2 regions of the Rhodoferax sp. GW821-FHT10B06 genome follow, and region 1 is predicted to be linked to the other one. Evidence: riboswitches for the same ligand, from Rfam matches in the RefSeq annotation. Region 1 holds a riboswitch; the other holds the start of a gene.
The links. Region 1 has a riboswitch for glycine ahead of gcvT (glycine cleavage system aminomethyltransferase GcvT). Riboswitches for the same ligand answer to the same signal wherever they lie in the genome.

Region 1 (4,414 bases):
GTTCGTGCAGGGAGGTCGTCATGGGGCAGGTCTAGGGAGGGTTAGGCGTTTTGGCTAAATGCGTTGTAGGCGGTTTCGTCCAGCAGGGCGGCGACTTGCGATGCATCCGACAGCTTGACCTTGAAGAACCAGCCGGCGCCCAACGGGTCGGTGTTGGCCAGGGCGGGGTCGGCGCGCAGGGCTTCGTTGACCTCGGTGATCTCGCCGGAGACAGGCATGTACACATCGGCGGCGGCCTTCACGGACTCGACCACGCCGGCCACGTCTTTTTGCGCGAAGCTTGCGCCGACGGCGGGCAGGTCGACGAACACTACGTCACCCAATGCGTCTTGCGCGTGGTGCGTGATGCCGACGGTGGCGGTGTCGCCCTCGATGTTCAGCCATTCGTGGTCTTCGGTGTACTTGATGCTCATGGGGGTGCTCCTGTAAAAAGTTGAATTAACCGCGAAAGTAATTGTTCGGGGTGAAGGGCATGGACGTGACTTCCATCGGCACGATTTTGCCTCGCACGATGGCGTTGATATGGGTGCCGATGGCGGCAAATTCTGGCGCCACGTAGGCCATCGCAATCGGCTTGTCTACCGTGGGGCCAAGCAAGCCGCTGGTGACTTCGCCAATCACGTTGCCTGCGGTGTCCTGCAAGGCTGTGTGTTCACGCACCGGGACGCGCTCCAGTGCCACCAGTCCCACACGTTTCTTGGTTGTAGCGCCCGGTTTACTTGCGAGTTGCGCTAGTATTTTGCTAGCGCCTGGGAAGCCGCCTTCACGCGCGCCACCAGCGCGGCGTACTTTTTGCAGGGCCCAGTTCAGGCCGGCTTCGATGGGGGTGGTGCTGGTGTCCAGGTCGTTGCCATACAGGCACAGGCCAGCTTCCAGGCGCAGCGAGTTGCGTGCGCCCAGGCCTATGGGTTGGACTTCGGGCTGGGCCAGCAGAGCGCGGGCCAGTGCCTCGGCCTGGTCTTGGTGTACCGAAATTTCAAAACCGTCTTCGCCGGTATAGCCACTGCGGGTCAAGAAGCAGGGGATGCCGGAAACAATGAAATGGCCGCCGGTCATGAACACCAGCTTTTCCACGCCGGGCGCCAGGCGCGACAGCGCGTCTACAGCCTTGGGGCCTTGCAGCGCCAGCAGCGCCATTTCCGGCATGGGGATGACTTCGCAATGCAGGCTGATCCGGGCCTGGATGTGGGCAATGTCCGCTGCTTTGCAGGCACCGTTGACGACGACGAAGATGTCATCTTCCGCCTGCTTGAAAAACATCAGGTCGTCGCGGATGCCGCCCTCGTCGTTCAGCAGCAGGCCGTAGCGCTGCTTGCCTACGGGCAGGTCGATCACGTCGACTGGCACCAGGGTTTCAAAGGCCGCAGCGGCATCGGGGCCGACCAGGCGTAACTGGCCCATGTGGGATACGTCGAACAGGCCGGCGGCGTTACGCGTGTGGTGGTGTTCGGCCATCAGGCCGGCCGGGTACTGCACCGGCATGCTGTAGCCAGCGAAGGGCACCATACGGGCGCCGAGCTCCAGATGCAGCGCGTTGAGGGGAGTGAGTAACAAATCGGCCATGGCGGTTCTTTCGGGGACACACAATCGGATCATGGCCTTTGACGGCCATGTGTGGTCCCCGCTGTCCGCTTTACCTGAGCGATTCGCCGGGCCGGCCTTGCGGTGGTGCAGGCCGACTGCGGGTTGCGCCTTCGGTGAGTCCGCTCGGGGCGGACTTCTCTCCAGTGGGGTGACGTTTGATGAGAAACGCTTGTCAGTCCTTTTGCCTGAGCGTTCAGGCCCACGTAGCGGGGCCCTGCGCCTTCGGCGGTTTTCGGGTGAAAACTCTCTCCTGACGGGGGGATTCTACCCAAGCGCAAGTCGGCATAATTCCGTGGACTAAGGGGGCGCGATGCAGCTGGCAGACATAGACCGAGAACTGGAAACCGCCAAGGCCAAGGGCGCCGTGCGGGATATCGTGATCCCGCCGTGCCCCCAGCTCTTGCTGGAGCTGCAGGGCGAAGTGCGGGGCGGCGACCCCGACCCCGCCGCCATCGCCCGCATTGCCAGCCAGGACGTGGCCATGGCGGCGGCGCTGATACGTTATTCGAACAGCCCGCTGTTTGCCCGCTCGCGCCCGGCCCGTACCGTTGGCGAGGCCATCGCCATGCTGGGCGTGAAGCAGACGGTGGGCGTGCTGACCGGCTTCTTCACCCGGCATGCGATCCGCGTGGATGCGGCCTTGCTGGAGCATTTCTGGGAAACCTCGACCCGCCGATCCCTGGCCATGGCCTACATCGCTCGCCATCTGTACGGCGTGGACGCCGACGTGGCGCAGACCTGCGGCCTGTTCTGCCATGTGGGCATACCGGTGATGTTGCAGGGCCTGAAGGGCTATGCCGGCACCCTGGCCGAGGCCCTGGCGCGGCAGGACCGCAGCTTTGTGGCAACCGAGAACGCCGCCCACAAGACCGACCACGCCGTGGTGGGCGCGCTGGTGGCCAAGACCTGGAAGCTGCCGCCCCTGGTGACGGCCGCCGTGCGCCTGCACCACGACTTCGACATTCTGCCGGTGGCCAGCGTCCCGCCCGAGGTGCGCTATCTGGTGGCCATGCTGCTGCTGGCCGAGCACCTGGTGGCCCTGCATGAGGGCACGCGCGAGTCGGACGAATGGGCCCGCCATGGCTCGGCCTGCATGTCGCACCTGCATATCGACCAGGCCGAGCTGCAACACTGGGCGGACGATCTCCACCCGGTGTTTGAAAACCTGGCCTAGTTTGCTATCAAGTTAATAGCTGCTTGCGCAGGTATTACCTGCGCAAGAGGCCTGTTTCGCATAAGTTTATGGACGCAGCATCCAGTCGGTTTGGCTGGGCCGGCCGGGCAGGTGCAGGCGGGCGGTGGTGGCCGGCGTCTGGGCCAGCAGCTGGCCCCGACGGTAGACCTGCAGGCGGGTGGCGCGCAGGCGAATCGCCTCTATCGGGTCTTGCGCCTGCAGCAGCACAAAGTCGGCGTTGCAGCCGGCCTCCAGGCCATAGCCATCGAGTTGCAGGATTTTCGCCGGGTTGGCTGTGACGGCCTGGAAGCACTGGCGCATCGCGGCCTGGCTGGTCATCTGCGCCACGTGCAGGCCCATGCTGGCGACTTCCAGCATGTCGCCGCTGCCCAGGCTGTACCAGGGGTCCATGGCGCAGTCCTGGCCGAAGGCCACGGTCAGGCCCTGGGCCAGCATCTCGGGCACGCGGGTCATGCCACGGCGCTTGGGGTAGGTGTCGTGCCGGCCCTGCAGGGTGATGTTGATCAGCGGGTTGCTGATGACGTTCATTTGCGCTTCGGCCATCAGCGGCAACAGCTTTGACACATAGTAGTTGTCCATGCTGTGCATGGAGGTCAGGTGCGAGCCTGTGACGCGGCCGTGCAGGCCCAGGCGGTTGGTCTCATAGGTCAGGGTTTCGATGTGGCGCGACAGTGGGTCGTCTGACTCGTCGCAATGCATGTCGACCAGCTTGCCCTGTTCTGCGGCCAGCTCGCACAGCAGCTTGACGCTGAGCGCGCCGTCGGCCATGCTCCGCTCGAAGTGGGGAATGCCGCCGACCACGTCCACGCCCATCTGCAGCGCGCGCTTGAGTTTGTCCATGCCGTTCGGGTCGCGCAGCACGCCGTCTTGTGGGAAGGCCACCAGCTGCAGGTCCAGGTAGGGGGCGACGCGGCGTTTCACCTCCAGCAGGGCTTCCACGGCCAGCAGGCGCGGGTCGCAGATGTCCACATGGCTGCGGATGGCCAGCAGGCCGTGGCCCACGGCCCAGTCGCAGTAGGCCATGGCGCGGTCCACCAAAGCCTCTTGCGTGAGATGGGGTTTGAGCTCGCCCCACAGGGCGATGCCTTCCAGCAAGGTGCCGCTTTGGTTGACGCGGGGCTGGCCGTAGCTCAGGGTGGCGTCCATGTGGAAATGCGCGTCCACAAACGGTGGGCTGACCAGCAGGCCCTGGGCATCCACGGTTTGCTGTGCGGGGGCCTGCAGGCCGGGGCTGACTTCCACAATCTTGCCGCCCTGTACCGCGATGGACATGCCGCTGCGGCCGTCGGGCAGGGTGGCGTGGGTGACGAGTAAATCCAGCATGCACATTCCTTTCAAAACACGGACCATGCAGCTTTCACGCCAAGGAGGGCGTGGCGGACTACATGGGAGCTCAGTCTGGATGCTATCAAATTGGCAGCTGCTGGCGCAGGTCTAGTCTGCGCTGGCGGCCAATAATTTATCCAAGGCTTCGATGGGCAGCGGACGGCTGAACAGATAGCCCTGGTAGGCCGCGCAGCCGTGCAGGGCCAGGAAGTCGCGCTGGGCCGTGGTCTCCACCCCTTCGGCAATCACCGCCAGGCCCAGGCTTTGGCCCAGGGCGATGATGGTGCGCACGATGGAGGCGTCGTTCAC
Region 2 (4,414 bases), on a different contig from region 1:
GTCCAGGTAGCTGGCGGCCTTGGCGCGGCGCTCGCGCAGGCCAACGCCGGCTATCTCCAGGCCAAAGGCCACGTTGTCCAGCGCCGTGAGCCAGGGGAATAGCGCGTACTGCTGGAATACCACACCGCGGTCACGCGCTGGGCCGGTGATGGCTTTGCCGTCCAGCAGCACGCGGCCGCTGGTGGGCAAGGTCAGGCCGGCCAGCAGGTCCAGCAGCGTAGATTTGCCGCAGCCGCTGGGCCCCACCAACACCAGGAATTCGCCGGCCCGCACCTCCAGCGAAACGTCGTCCAGGGCCACAAAGCGTTGCTCCGGGCCACCATCGTCAGCGCGCACGGTGAATTCCTTGCGCACATGCTCAAAGCGGATATTGCCGGCGCTCATTTTGCGGCTACCTTGGCGCCGGTGGCGTAGGGGTTGTAGGCATTGGTGTACAGGTCGGCGGGCTTGATCTGGCCGGGCTTGATGACCTCTTCCTTCACCAGCCAGTCGATCCAGACTTGCAGCTCCTTGTCTTGCACCACGCCGCCAATGGACGGCACGCCGGTGCTCTTCCAGTACTGGATGGCGTCGGCGCTTTCGGCGCGGCCGCGGGCCTTGATGATCTTCTCGAACGTGGCGCGCACTTCGGCCGGCGGCGTCTTGCGCGCCCATTCGATGGAGCGGGCCAGTGCGCTTATCAGGTGCTTGGAGGCCTTGGGGTTTTGCTCCAGGAACTTGTTGCGCATCACCAGCGAGCCGGCGGTGAAGTTGCCGAACAGTTCCTGGTCGGTAAACAGCGGGCGGATGCCGCCGCGCTCCAGTGCCTTGTCGCGCAGAATGCCGCCCAGCGTGGTGACGTCCACATGGTTCTGCCGCAGCGCCTGCTCGCCAGTAACCGGCGGCGTGATCACCAGGGTGACTTGTTTTGCGTCCTCATCGTTGAGCTTGTTGCGCTCCAGGTATTCGCGCACCATGAACTCGTGGTGGGCGCCCAGGGTGTTGACCGCCACTTTCTTGCCCAGCAGGTCGCGGGCGGTCTTGATCGGGCTGTCGGTCTTCACGTAATAGCCGGTCCAGGTGTTGTCGTCCACGCCGTAGTAGCCGAGCACGGCTTTCACCGGCGCCTTCTTGGCCAGCAGCTTGACCAGCGCGCCATTGAAGGCGCCACCGATATCGATGTCGCCGGTGACCACGGCCTGCACGTCCTGCGGGCCGCTGATGGTGTTGCCCACCCACTTGGCTTTCAGCGGCGCTAGATAGCCCAGACTTTCGGCCAGTTCAATCCAGACCACCTGGCCGGCCGAGCCCTGGTAGCGGATGTCGGTGACTTCCAGGGCCTCTTGCGCCAGGGCCTGGGCCGACAGCCCGAAGGCCACTGCCATGGCGGTGAATAGCTTGAAAACGGTTCGCATGCATGTCCCTTGGGAGTTGTCGTGAAGTTGCAGCGTAGATTGGCAAGGCCTACGCAACAACGAAGGAAATTGCGCATGCATATGCGCATCTGTGCGGTGTAGATGCACATGCGAATTCCGTGCTTTGGTTTCGGCACCGGGCTTCCTAGCATGGACAGGTGTTTTCTTAACCACCGTCACTCCAAAGGAAATTGCATGTCCGCTGTTCTCAATGCTCCCCAGGCTGAAGTCATTCCCACACTCGATATCCATCCTTTGGCGGGGCGGATTGGTGCACGCATACAAGGCGTGCGCCTGTCGGGCCAGTTGGCGCCCGAAACCTTTGCTGCCATCCACCAGGCGCTGCTGCAGCACAAGGTGCTGTTCTTCCGCGGCCAGCAGCATCTGGACGATGCCGAGCACCAGCTGTTTGCCGGGCGCTGGGGCAGCATCGTGCCGCACCCCACCGTGCCCTCGCGCAGCGGTACCGAGATTCTGGAGCTGGACTCGAACCACGGCGGCCGGGCTAATTCCTGGCATACCGACGTGACCTTCGAAGCCGCTTATCCCAAGGTATCGGTGCTGCGCGCGCTGACCATTCCGCAGCAGGGCGGCGACACGGTGTGGGCGAATACCGCCGAGGCCTACAAGCAGTTGCCGACCGAGCTGAAGGCCCTGGCAGATACCTTGTGGGCGGTGCATGGCAACGACTACGACTACGCCGCCACCCGCGTCGAAGTGGATGCCCACGGCGCCAAGCATTACCGCGAAGTGTTTACCTCGCGCCTGATCGAGGCCCGCCATCCGCTGGTGCGCGTACACCCCGAAACCGACGAGCGCAGCCTGGTGGCCGGGCATTTCCTGAAGCGCTTTGTGGGCTACAACACCCACGACTCGCAGCGCCTGTTCGAGATCTTCCAGCACCACATCACGCGGCTGGAAAACACCGTGCGCTGGCATTGGGCCGAGGGCGATGTGGCCATCTGGGACAACCGCGCGACCCAGCACTACGCGATCAACGACTACGGCGACCAGCACCGCGTGGTGCGCCGCGTCACCGTGCATGGTGACCTGCCGGTGTCGGTGCACGGCAGGCGCAGTGCGGCCGAGCCTGCGAAAAATTAGAGCGCGGTTCGGCCGGGTAAATCAGTCGGCCTTATGGGCGGATTCAATTGATTGACCGAGCCATTACGGTCCTGGGGTACGCGAACCCCATGCGATAATTGCGGCAGGTACCGGGAGAGTCTGGGGCCCTTGTTGCTCAACAAGTTTGCCCACAGCGCCGAAGGAGCAACCGCCCCGGAAACTTTCAGGCAAAAGGACCGGTACCTGTCACACACATCTGAAGAGCAACCGGGTTTCGTCACCCGGTTCACCGCAGGAGCAAGCGGCTTGGCTATGTGCCGGTCGTGAATCTCTCAGGTCCAAAACAGAGGGGCGATAGCTGCGCACGCTTGTTGCTATCCCCACTTTGACGTTTTGGAACTCTCATCATGAAAAAGTTTGCTGTTATAGGCGGCGGTATTACGGGCGTGACCACGGCATATGCCCTCGCAAAGCGGGGTTTCGCGGTCACTTTGTTTGAAAAACACCGCTATGCGGCCATGGAAACATCGTTTGCCAATGGCGGGCAGTTTTCGGTGTCGAACGCCGAGGTATGGAACCATTGGTCTACCGTGCTCAAGGGGCTGAAGTGGATGCTCAAGAGCGACGCACCTTTATTGGTCAACCCCAAGCCGAGCTGGCACAAGCTGGCCTGGTTTGCCGAGTTCATTGCTGCCATCCCGCACTACGAGAAAAACACGGTGGAGACCACCCGCCTTGCCATTGCTGCGCGTGAGCACCTGAATGCCTGGGCGGATGCGGAAGGGCTGGACTTTGACCACAAGCGCGAAGGCATTCTGCACATCTACCGTGACAAAGCCAGCTTCGACCATGCCGGCAAGGTCTCCAAATTGCTGGCCCAGGGCGGGCTGGAGCGCCGCGCGGTCACACCGCAAGAAATGCGCGCCATCGAGCCCACCTTGGCTGGCGACTACTACGGCGGTTACTTCACTGAAAGCGACACCACGGGCGACATCCACAAATTCAGCACCGGCATGGCCTTGGCGGCCGAGCGCCTGGGCGTGCAAACCCGCTATGGCCAGCACATAGATGCCGTGCAGAGCGATGGCAAACAGGTGACTGTCACTGCCAATGACGGTGCCCAGCGCCAGGCCCATGTTTTTGACGGTGTGGTGGTTTGCGCCGGTACCGCCAGCCGCGACCTGGCGGCGCAGCTGGGCGACCGCGTCAACATCTATCCCGTCAAAGGCTATTCCATTACGGTGAATTTGCAGGATGCACAAAGCCAGGCTGCTGCACCGATGGTGAGCCTGCTGGACGACGGCACCAAATTGGTCACCAGCCGCTTGGGTGTGGACCGCTTCCGCGTGGCCGGTACGGCGGAGTTCAATGGCTATAACCGGGATATCCGGGCCGACCGCATCCGTCCTTTGGTGGAATGGGTACAGCAGTGCTTTCCGGGTGTGCGCACCGAAAGTGTGGTGCCCTGGGCCGGGCTGCGCCCCATGATGCCCAACCTGCTGCCTCGGGTGGGCAAAGGCAAGCGACCTGGCGTGTTCTACAACACCGGGCACGGGCACCTGGGGCTGACTCTGTCGGCCGTGACGGCCGATATGGTGGGCGCCATCGTTGCCTCTAGCTACGCCTAGCCGGTTATTCGCTTAGGCGCACGTAGGTGGACAGCAGACTGCTTTTGTTGACCACACCCAGTTGTGCGCTGGTGCAGTAAGCGACCAGCAAGGATGCACCCAGCGCGGCCAACTGCACCATGGAGCCCTCTCGGGTCTATGGAGCCGCCGCTGGCGATGCTGAGCAGGGAGGAGCCGCTGCGGACCAGACTGGCTTGCACGGGAATATGGCCGTTGCCCAGCGCGACGGCTTCCATATAGTCGCTTGGGGCATTTCGTGGGGTGCGGTTCTGGGCCCAGGTGAGCAGCGCACCTGCCAGCAGTCCACCCAGACTGGGTACCAGTATG

Region 2: another riboswitch for glycine. It lies ahead of AC07O2_RS21450 (D-amino acid dehydrogenase); the one in region 1 lies ahead of gcvT (glycine cleavage system aminomethyltransferase GcvT).

The regions. Positions count from the first base shown of each region.
Region 1 is NZ_JBWKNO010000008.1:202,478-206,891, forward strand. Features, by position in the region: gene gcvP (aminomethyl-transferring glycine dehydrogenase) at 1-22, opposite strand, end outside; gene gcvH (glycine cleavage system protein GcvH) at 42-413, opposite strand; gene gcvT (glycine cleavage system aminomethyltransferase GcvT) at 439-1,563, opposite strand; glycine riboswitch at 1,615-1,738, opposite strand; glycine riboswitch at 1,748-1,847, opposite strand; gene AC07O2_RS14745 (HDOD domain-containing protein) at 1,895-2,758, shown strand; gene AC07O2_RS14750 (amidohydrolase family protein) at 2,825-4,102, opposite strand; gene AC07O2_RS14755 (EAL domain-containing protein) at 4,214-4,414, opposite strand, start outside.
Region 2 is NZ_JBWKNO010000017.1:83,582-87,995, reverse strand. Features, by position in the region: gene AC07O2_RS21465 (ABC transporter ATP-binding protein) at 1-384, opposite strand, end outside; gene AC07O2_RS21460 (ABC transporter substrate-binding protein) at 381-1,394, opposite strand; gene AC07O2_RS21455 (TauD/TfdA dioxygenase family protein) at 1,590-2,498, shown strand; glycine riboswitch at 2,600-2,708, shown strand; gene AC07O2_RS21450 (D-amino acid dehydrogenase) at 2,867-4,087, shown strand.